DNA from 3 places in the Clostridium sp. AWRP genome. Region 3 is predicted to be linked to each of the others. Evidence: riboswitches for the same ligand, from Rfam matches in the RefSeq annotation. Region 3 holds a riboswitch; each other region holds the start of a gene.
What was found. A riboswitch is a leader RNA that binds a small molecule or an ion and turns the genes downstream of it on or off. The one in region 3 is predicted to bind cobalamin.
Positions count from the first base shown of each region.

Region 1: another riboswitch for cobalamin. It lies ahead of DMR38_RS16010 (cobyric acid synthase); the one in region 3 lies ahead of DMR38_RS11620 (hypothetical protein).
Region 2: another riboswitch for cobalamin. It lies ahead of DMR38_RS02640 (ABC transporter substrate-binding protein); the one in region 3 lies ahead of DMR38_RS11620 (hypothetical protein).

Region 1 covers NZ_CP029758.2:3,467,303-3,470,590, forward strand. The annotation lists gene DMR38_RS16010 (cobyric acid synthase) at 1-1,347, opposite strand, end outside; cobalamin riboswitch at 1,521-1,694, opposite strand; gene DMR38_RS16015 (ABC transporter ATP-binding protein) at 1,806-2,531, opposite strand; gene DMR38_RS16020 (energy-coupling factor transporter transmembrane component T) at 2,528-3,288, opposite strand, start outside.
Region 2 covers NZ_CP029758.2:580,820-584,107, forward strand. The annotation lists gene DMR38_RS02630 (hypothetical protein) at 1-746, shown strand, start outside; gene DMR38_RS02635 (YARHG domain-containing protein) at 759-1,541, shown strand; cobalamin riboswitch at 1,636-1,815, shown strand; gene DMR38_RS02640 (ABC transporter substrate-binding protein) at 1,914-2,864, shown strand; gene DMR38_RS02645 (iron ABC transporter permease) at 2,890-3,288, shown strand, end outside.
Region 3 covers NZ_CP029758.2:2,527,893-2,531,180, forward strand. The annotation lists gene DMR38_RS22305 (Ig-like domain-containing protein) at 1-69, opposite strand, end outside; gene DMR38_RS11615 (hypothetical protein) at 159-647, opposite strand; cobalamin riboswitch at 945-1,131, opposite strand; gene DMR38_RS11620 (hypothetical protein) at 1,281-1,760, opposite strand; cobalamin riboswitch at 1,891-2,074, opposite strand; cobalamin riboswitch at 2,215-2,396, shown strand; gene metE (5-methyltetrahydropteroyltriglutamate--homocysteine S-methyltransferase) at 2,431-3,288, shown strand, end outside.

The DNA.
Region 1 (3,288 bases), 940 kb from region 3:
AATTCCATCAAAAACTCCATGTATATAAGATCCAATTACATTCCCTGACATATTTATGGCACCATCTTCTGTGTCAACCTTTTCACCATTTTTATCAGTTATATTAAATAATGGTCTTGCATCTTTTCCATACTTACATATTCCCATATGTATTTCATATCCATATACATCCAATCTTCTATTAGTTAATGATTCACTATCCCTTTTCATTGGGAAGTCAATTTCGCTTTTTGCATTTACTCTGGTTGTAACTTTTTCTTTTTCAAATATAGTTTCTATGTCTAAAAGCCCTATGCCTTCTACTTTTCCTACATCTGTCTCCACTCCATAAGGATCTTCTATAACTTTACCAAGCATTTGATATCCACCGCACAGTCCTATGACAAGTCCAGTTTTACTATATTCTTTTATACGTTTTTCAAGGCCGCACTGTCTAATTTTAAGTAAATCTTCTATAGTATTTTTACTTCCTGGAATAATTACTAAGTCCGGATTTCCAAACTCTTCTACAGATGTTATAAATCTTACGGAAACGTCTTCTTCACTTTTAAGTGCATCTAAATCTGTAAAATTAGATATATGAGGCAGCTTTATTACAGCTATGTCAATAGGTGCTGTAACTTTTTTATTAAATTCTACAGCTCCATCTTCATCCTCAAGAGCCAATCTAAAATGAGGTATAACACCAAGGCAAGGTACCTTTACTATATCCTCAAGCATCTTAAGTCCGGGCTCCAGTATATCTTTGTCTCCTCTAAATTTATTTATTATAGTACCCTTTACTCTTTTTTTCTCATCTTCTGTAAAAAGCAGCATTGTTCCTGCAATGGATGCAAATACTCCTCCTTTGTCTATGTCTCCTGCTAAAAGTACTGGTGCATCTACTGATTCTGCCATACCCATATTCACAATGTCTCTATCTCTTAAATTTATTTCTGCAGGACTTCCTGCACCTTCCATTACTATTATGTCAAATTTCTTCTCCATCTTTTCAAAGTGTTCTTTAAGCATATCCCTAAATTCCAGCTTCAAATTATGATACTGCATAGCAGTGCTGTTGCCATACACTTTTCCGTTAACTATAATTTGACATTTTTTATCTGAAGTTGGTTTTAACAATATAGGGTTCATATATGCTTCCGGCTGCAATCCAGCTGCATAAGCCTGAAGTACCTGAGCCCGTCCCATTTCTTTGCCATCTAATGTTATATAAGAATTTAATGACATATTTTGAGATTTAAAAGGACATACTGAATAACCATCTTGTTTAAATATTCTACAAAGGGCTGAAACAATTATACTTTTTCCTACAGAAGAACCTGTTCCCTGAATCATAATTTTTGCCATAACAAATACTCCTTCCAAAACTTCCTAAATATAATAAAAAGTTTACTTTTAATTAATACACACATATCTATATCAAAGCCAAAAGGCAGTAAGCCTTAGAAAGCTAACTGCCTTTAACATAAAAACCTCAACTTAAGCTGAGGTTAACCACACTAAAAGTTTCTCTCCCTCCGAAAGCATAATGACAATCAGGCAGGTCTCCTGGCTTATGATTCATATTTACTTTAACCTTCCTCTTTTAAGAGTGGTAACTAAAGTTCATCATCAAATACAGTAGCGGGGGCTGCTGCGGAGTTTAACCGCATTCCCTTTTCACCTATAAAGGCACCTGAGTCTTCTATTCAATTTATACTCTAAGTTTATTATAATTATAGTTTTATGTCAACTTTAAATATCCAATATATTACATAAAATAAATAAAAATTTCATGTAATTCTAAAGTATTACAGTTAATAACATTATTTGATATTATATTTTACTAAAAACTCACTATCTTCCATTACGTTGTTGTAAGAGTCGTCCCTTATTATATTATGATCTTCAGAAAATACGAGAACTCGTTTAAAAAGTCCATTAACATATTCAAAATCATGTGTTGAACATATTATGGTTTTCCCTGCTTTATTTAATTTGATAAAAAGATCATTTAAGAATTTCTTTCCCTTAGGGTCTATCCCACTCATAGGTTCATCTAAAACCAGGACTTCAGGATTGAGAGCAAGTACAGCAGCTATAGCCACTCTCTTCTTTTCTCCGCCACTTATGTTATAGGGCTCCCTGTTTTCTAAATCTTTCACATTTAAAAGTTCTAGACAGTCATTTACCCTTTTATTTACTTCATCTTCATCCATTCCCATTTGCCTTGGTCCAAAAGCAATTTCCTCGTATACGCTAGAGCAAAAAAGTTGTGCATCGGAGTTTTGGAATACAAATCCAACTTTTTTATGAAACTTCTTTGAGAAATTACCTTTTTCCAATTCATTTTTGCATATTTTCACATCATCAAAATAGTAATTTCCCTTTGTGGGAAATACCACTCCATTTAATAATTTTAAGAAGGTAGACTTACCGCTTCCATTTGCACCTATAAGTGCTATGGATTCTCCTCGTTCTATAGTTACATTTATATCTTTTAATACTTCATTATCTTTATATTTAAAAAAAGCGTCCTCAATTTTTATCATCTTAATCCCACCCTAGATATGTAAAAATACATAGTTATGATAAGTACATTAACTATTAAATATATTAGATCAAAAAACTTAAATTTAAATTTTTTGTGAGACACATACTCTCCTGTAAATCCCCTGCATTCCATAGCACAATACATTTCATCTCCCATTTCTTTTGATTTTAAAAATAAACTTCCAATTATCTTTGAAATAGAAGAATATTTTTTACTATTTTTTCCTATAGATCTAAGCTTTAGTGCATAAAACATGTCCAAAGAAAATTCACCTAATATATAAATGTATTTTAAAGTTATGTCAAATACCAAAATAAATATGTCCGGTATAAAAAACATCTTTAGCGCCTTAGTTATGTCATGCCATTTAGTTGTATAAGATAAAACATTTATTGAAATTATAGTACCAACTACTTTTAGTAAAAGCATTTCACTATTTCTAATGTTCCCCATAAATATAGAAGGTATGAGCATTATAAATGTAAAAAATGGAATAGAAATGCTTAAAAGGAGTATTTTTTTTATATCTTGAACATCCAAAAAACTTAAAATTAGTAGAAAATAAACATCTACAAGCATTACATAAGTAAAATTTTTAGACAATGATAAAAATAATATATTTAAAATAGTAAAGGAAAGTTTTAACATAGGATTTAAATTGTACATAAAGCTATTATTTACTTTATTGTTTCTTTTAATAAGGGATAATAGATGTAATATAGAAAATATACTTTTATCTATAAATTTATCTTTAT
Region 2 (3,288 bases), 1.9 Mb from region 3:
AAAGAAAGTTATACATAGAAAATCCTGAAAAAATAATATATGCTTCAGGGTTTGTAGAAAATTATGATATGGAGAAGGGAACTTCTATAGAAAGTTTGAGAGAAATAAAAATTGATAGAACTTATGATGTTTTTAACTCTATAGAAGACTTGTTTTTAGCTGCTTCCATAGATAAAAATACATTTATAAATATGGTAAAAGCTTGTTTTGATGCAGCTGCTTTTAATAAAAAGCTATATATTGTGGTTCCTTATAATAAAAATATGGATAAAGTTATAAAAGGAATACTAAAATACTTGTATAGGGCACTTCCTTTTGCAGTAAGGAGAAAAGTTGGCTTTACAACTTATGTGAAACAGCCTGAGATAAAGGAGTTTATAAATATTGAATTTCTCCTTGAAGGAAGCATAAAAAGGCTTACTCAAGATGTAAAAGCAGGATATGTTTTTGATATGGCAGATAATAATTTCTATCTTGAAGGAATTGATGAAAAACATCATGTTTTTATAGATTTTGTTATGGATAATATAGAAAATGAAAGAGCTTTAAATGAATTTTTTATTAACGCAGATAATGATTGTTCTAGAGAAAGATTTACGATTGATATGTATGATAATATTTTGTGCCCAGCTTCTCAAAATGAAGAAATTAAAGAAATCCCTATATGTATGAAAGAAAATGAACAAGTTGAACATAAACATAATCTAGTGTATTTTTTCAAGAAGTTATTTTTAAATAAAGATTAGAGGTGAAAGTAGATGGCTAAATGTAGAGAATGTGGTACGGAGATTAATGAAAATGATAAGTTTTGTGTATACTGCGGTGCAAAACAGGAAAAGGGACATGAAGGAGAAGAGGATAAAAATGATAATACAAAATATTATGGGAAAGAAAATAGTGACTATAAAAAAGAAAATAAAAAGCATGAAGATAGCTTAAAGCACAGCGATACTTTTGATTTTAGTTCATCTCATGAACAAAAGAGGACAGATAGAAAAGATAAAGAGGAATTTACCCGGGAGTTAGGTGATACTCCACTTAAGGATAAACGGCCGTTGAATTTTAAAATGATAGGTATAACTATCTTAACTATAATTGTATTTGTTGTTTCCTTTAAGATGATATCCTCACTTATAAGTAAAGGCCCCAGCAAAAATGTTTCAAATGTGGAATCCAAACAGAATGTTTCTTCCGATTCAAATAACAATTATGAAAATGGTTCAGATAACAATTCAGGAGAATATGTGATACCTTACAGTAATACAAGGGCACTTACTAGTATTGATCTCAAAGGTATGAGTAAAAAACAGATGGCACTTGCTAGAAATGAAATATTTGCAAGGCATGGTTACACATTTCCTACAGAACCATATAAGAGTTATTTTGCAAGTAAGTCCTGGTATAAGCCTAATCCTAAGTATACCAATGATGGCAAGGAACTTTCTGCACTTGAGAGGCATAATGTAAAAGTCATATTAACAGCAGAAGGTCGTGGAAAATATGTATCACCTGGATATGATGCAGATTATTATAAGAAATAGGCTAGCATACTGATTGGCTATTTCTCTAAAAATGATCGGGGTATAAAAAGTAGAATTTGATATAAAATAGGAGAAATGATATACTTATTCTATAATTTAATATTAAATTTTAGGTACTTGATTTTTAAGTTTAAAAGGGAAATAAGTGAAGAGCTTATGCGGTCCCGCCACTGTAATGAGGAGTATATTTATAAATTTGCCACTTGGGAACAGGGAAGGCGTAAATATGCAATGAATCAGAGCCAGGAGACCTGCCTAAAATTTACGGATGGCTTACGTGGATAGGCTTTAAAGTAAAATAATTTACTTAAAAACTGTTATCTATGGGTAATAGTTTTTTTAGTTTGTTAAATTAATTGGAGGGAGTAACTAATGTTTAAGAGTAACAAAAAATTTATTTTACTAATTATGATTACGATTACGGTGTTTTTGGCGGGATGTGGAGCATCTAATACAAGCAATTCTAATACAGACAGCAGCAGTAAAAGTGAATCTATTAAAAATACCACTTATCCTTTAAAATTAAAAGATTCAACTAATACGGAAATTACAATTCAAAGTGAGCCTAAGAAGGTGGTATCCTTATCTCCTAATGTTACAGAAACAATCTATGCATTAAACAAACAAAATGTTTTGGTAGGTAGAACTGATTTTTGCACGTACCCTACACAAGCTTCTAAAATACCATCTGTTGGTACTATAACTGACCCAAGTGTTGAAAAAATTGTTGAACTTAAACCTGATGTGGTAATAGCTTCTAATTTAACTAAACCGGACATTTTAAAAAAGCTGCAGCAGCTTAATATAAAGGTTTTAACTATTTCAAAAAATGAAAGCTTTGAAAATACTTATAATAATATAGAAAATATAGGAAAAATAGTGAACGCTAATAAAAAGGCATATAGTATAGTTTCAAATATGAAAGCAAAGGTTAAAATTGTACAAGAAAAGATAAAAGGAAAGGGTACCCCTACAGTATATTATGTGGTAAGTTATGGTACAAGTGGTGATTTTACTGCAGGAAAAGATACTTTTATAGGCAAGATGATTGAAATGGCAGGAGGCAAAAATGCTGCTTCTGATGTTACAGGTTGGAATTACAGTCTTGAAAAACTTGTTGAAAAAAATCCTGATATACTTATATGTTCCAATAAATTTAATAGTAAAAATGGAATTAAGGCTACAAAGGGTTATAAAGATTTGGATGCTGTAAAGAAAAATAAACTTTTCGAAATTGATGAAGATATTATAAGCAGACAGGGACCTAGACTTGCAGATGGGTTAGAAGCTCTGGCAAAGATAATTCATCCTGAAGCATTTTAAGTATATATAAGAGAGGAATGTGCTTATGAAATTTTCCCGGAAAAAGCATTTTAAGTTGTTTTTTTGCATTTGCATAGTAATATTATTTTTTTCGGCAGTAATATCAGCTATGCTTGGCTCTGCAGACATATCCTTCAAGGAAACACTATATGTGATACTAAGTAAAGTACCTATTGTGGGAAGTTTAGTTTCTACAATAGGAATATCACAAAATCACATTCTCATAATATTACAGATACGTTTACCAAGGATAATAACTTCAGCATTAGTTGGAATGGGATTATCAGTAGTAGGTGCATCCTTTCAGGCAATATTTAAAAATCCAATGGCAGATCCTTACGTACTTGGAGTATCTTCAGGGGCTGCTCTTGGAGCTGCAATTGGATTTATGCTGCAGCTAGATACTTTGCTTTTAGGGTCTACA
Region 3 (3,288 bases):
TGGTGCAAATGTCATTAATGTAAATATAAGCATCATAACAAAACTTGCCTTTTTCCATATCTTTTTCATTTCATTCTCCTTTCTAAATTCTAAGATTATGTAATATAAACTAATCTTAATATTATTAATTTTTAAGTTCTTGCTTGTATACCATCTCCTTAAAAAGATACGCTTAAAATTTTCGAAGACTTTTTGTATTCCTCAATTATAGGCTTAAAATATTTTTCCTCACCTTTTTTTCTACATTCTATTGCGTCTTCCAATTTATCAAAATATCCTAAATGTTTTTCTTTTCCTGCAAGAGTTAAACGTACTCTCCATTTACTTCTTTTTTTATCCCAATTAATACCTTTGTAACCACTAGAATTACTAGAAGAAATTTTACGTGTTAATTGGCCTATTTTTGTTCCTTTAAACCTATCTACATTAGTTGCTTTAACCTGAATAATTTTAGTATGTTCTATCATCAAACATCCACAACTTCTAGTTCCGCCATCTATTAAATGTCTTTCTCTAACTTTTACTTTGTTTCCACAGTCACATAAGCAGTTCCAAATAACACCCCTATCTTTATATTTTTTATTTGCAACAGACATAACTGTTAAACGTCCAAATTTCTTTCCTGTTAAATCTTTAAATCTGTTCATTTTCTCACCTCTTTTGATTTATGTATTTTGCCGCCCACTTCCTCCAGATTCCACGTCACCATGGACCCCCTTGTCTTAAACTATGCATTCCACGCTAGGGACTTTCACCCTTAAGATTGCGTCCATGCTAGGCGTACCATAATAAAAGAGACCTTCCTTCGAAAGTCCCTTTTATTACATAAATATTCTATATGACTAATAAACTAAAAAAGAACCACTAGAGTTCTCTCATGTCAATATAACCGTTTACTTTTAATCATAAACAAGCTTAAATATAGTAACATCTTCCCCTCCGAAAGAATTAACATAATATCAGGCAGGCTTCCTGGCTCAGATTCATCTTACTCCCCTGTCTTCCCAGATATAAAAATCCAGTGACATAATTAGGGTTTCATTCTCCATACAGTAACGGTGGGCTGCAGTGCTTTTTACACTTTTCCTTTTAACTATCCCATTTGACAGCACCTAATGCTAAATATTAAATTTTTATTATCTTTATGTTAAGATTAGTACATAATTTTTTAAAAGTCAACATAATCTTCTATAAGAAATTCTATTTTGCTCATATAATTTTTTATTAACAAAAATATCTATATGCTTATTTAAGCTGTAAAGATAACTACATATTTATTTTTAAATTATATTAACTCGTTTTTCCAAATTGTCAAATTTAAATTCTTGAGGTAAAAAATCACAGAATATCTTTTTGTCATTTAAAGTATCTCCGTCATAACCGCTGTTAAAGTATGCAAGTAAAGTATTTTCATCAATACAATGAATCCATTTCTTTAAGCTATCACTAAATTCAAAATCTTCTTCAAATATAGTATCGTCTTGATACATAATTATAATGTTATATAAATATATATCAAGTTTTAGAACTTCATTAATATTTTGAATATTTATTCCATCTTGTTCCACAATTTCTTTTTCTTTTAATGAATAAGTATTATAATAATTTTCAAGTTCTTTATAAAATCCCACTACTTTTTTGAGATACTTATAAAAATATACATTATTAATTTCTAATTTTATTTTATTACTTTTATTTAAATAAGAAATTAATCCTGGTTTATATTCAGAAAACTGCGTCTGGTAAAAATAACGATTCATAAAAAAATCCTCCCTTAAAAAAAATTCCTTTTAACAAAAGCGTTAAAAGGAAATATTATAAAAATGTTTGATTAGTTATAGAAAATCTAACAAAACTATCATCATAACACTCCCCCTATCACTCGTAGAGATATTTGTGTAAAATATAGGTAGGTCTTCTGACTCAAGATTCACCATTTTAGTACGCCTTCCCAATATTTAAGTGGCATAATATACTAAAACTCCTCTATTACAGCTACGGGATAGTCCAGGATTTTCACCTGATTCCCTTTTAATTAATCAAATTAGATTAAACCTATATTTGTCTTTATAGAACTTAATTATAATTTATACCTATTACAGTTTAATGTCAATAATATAATTGATCATTGACATTTATCGCCATATAATACTATAATTATTATTTAATAATATAATAATTCTTAAACAAGCTTGAAAGATCAATTGTATCTAATAGCTTTTTGAAATATAAGGTGCTTCTTTAAAAGGAAGTTAAAAGGGAATCAAGTTGGAATCTTGATCAGCACCCACTACTGTATTTCAGACGAAAATCTCAATAGCCACTACATTAAGCGGGAAGGGAGATCTGTAGGATGAAGATAAGTCAGGAAACCTGCCTTATATTTAAAATAATCAAATCTTTGGGAGTGAAGATTAAGGAGGAATAAAAATGATAAAATCAACAATTGTAGGTTACCCAAGACTTGGAGTGCACAGAGAACTAAAGTTTGCAGTAGAATCTTACTTAAAAAAAAAGATAGATTCAAATATGCTAAAGTTCACTGCAAAACAACTAAGGAAAGAATACTGGACAACCCAAAAAGAAGTGGGAATAGATATTATTCCATCTAATGACTTTTCATATTACGATAATATGTTAGATATGGCATTTCTGTTAAATATCATACCAAAACGTTATAAAGAGCTCAAACTTTCTAAATTAGACACATATTTTGCAATGGCAAGAGGTTATCAAAATGATAACCTGGATGTAAAAGCTTTGCCTATGAAAAAATGGTTTAATACTAATTATCATTATATAGTACCTGAAATAGATAATTATACTTATTTTTGCCTAAATGATACTAAACCTTTTGATTTATATAAGGAAGCTAAAGATGAGGAAATTGATACAAAGCCAGTTATAATAGGAATTTTTACATTTCTCAAGCTTTCATATTTAAAAACAAACAGAACATTTAAAGAATGCCTGGATGAGCTTACAAATGTATACACAGCTATATTAGATAAGTTCGAAAGACAGGATATAAGTTATATTGAAATTGATGAGCCTATTTTAGTAACAGATTTAACACAAGAAGATATATTTTTATTTAGAACTGCTTATGACAAAATTATAAATAGAAAATATAAATTTCAAATATTACTTCAAACTTATTTTGGCGATGTAAGAGATATTTATAAATACTTTAGTGATATGAAATTTAATGCAATAGGATTAGATTTAGTTGAAGGTGAGAAAAATATAGACCTAATTAAAAAATATGGATTTCCCAAAAATAAACTA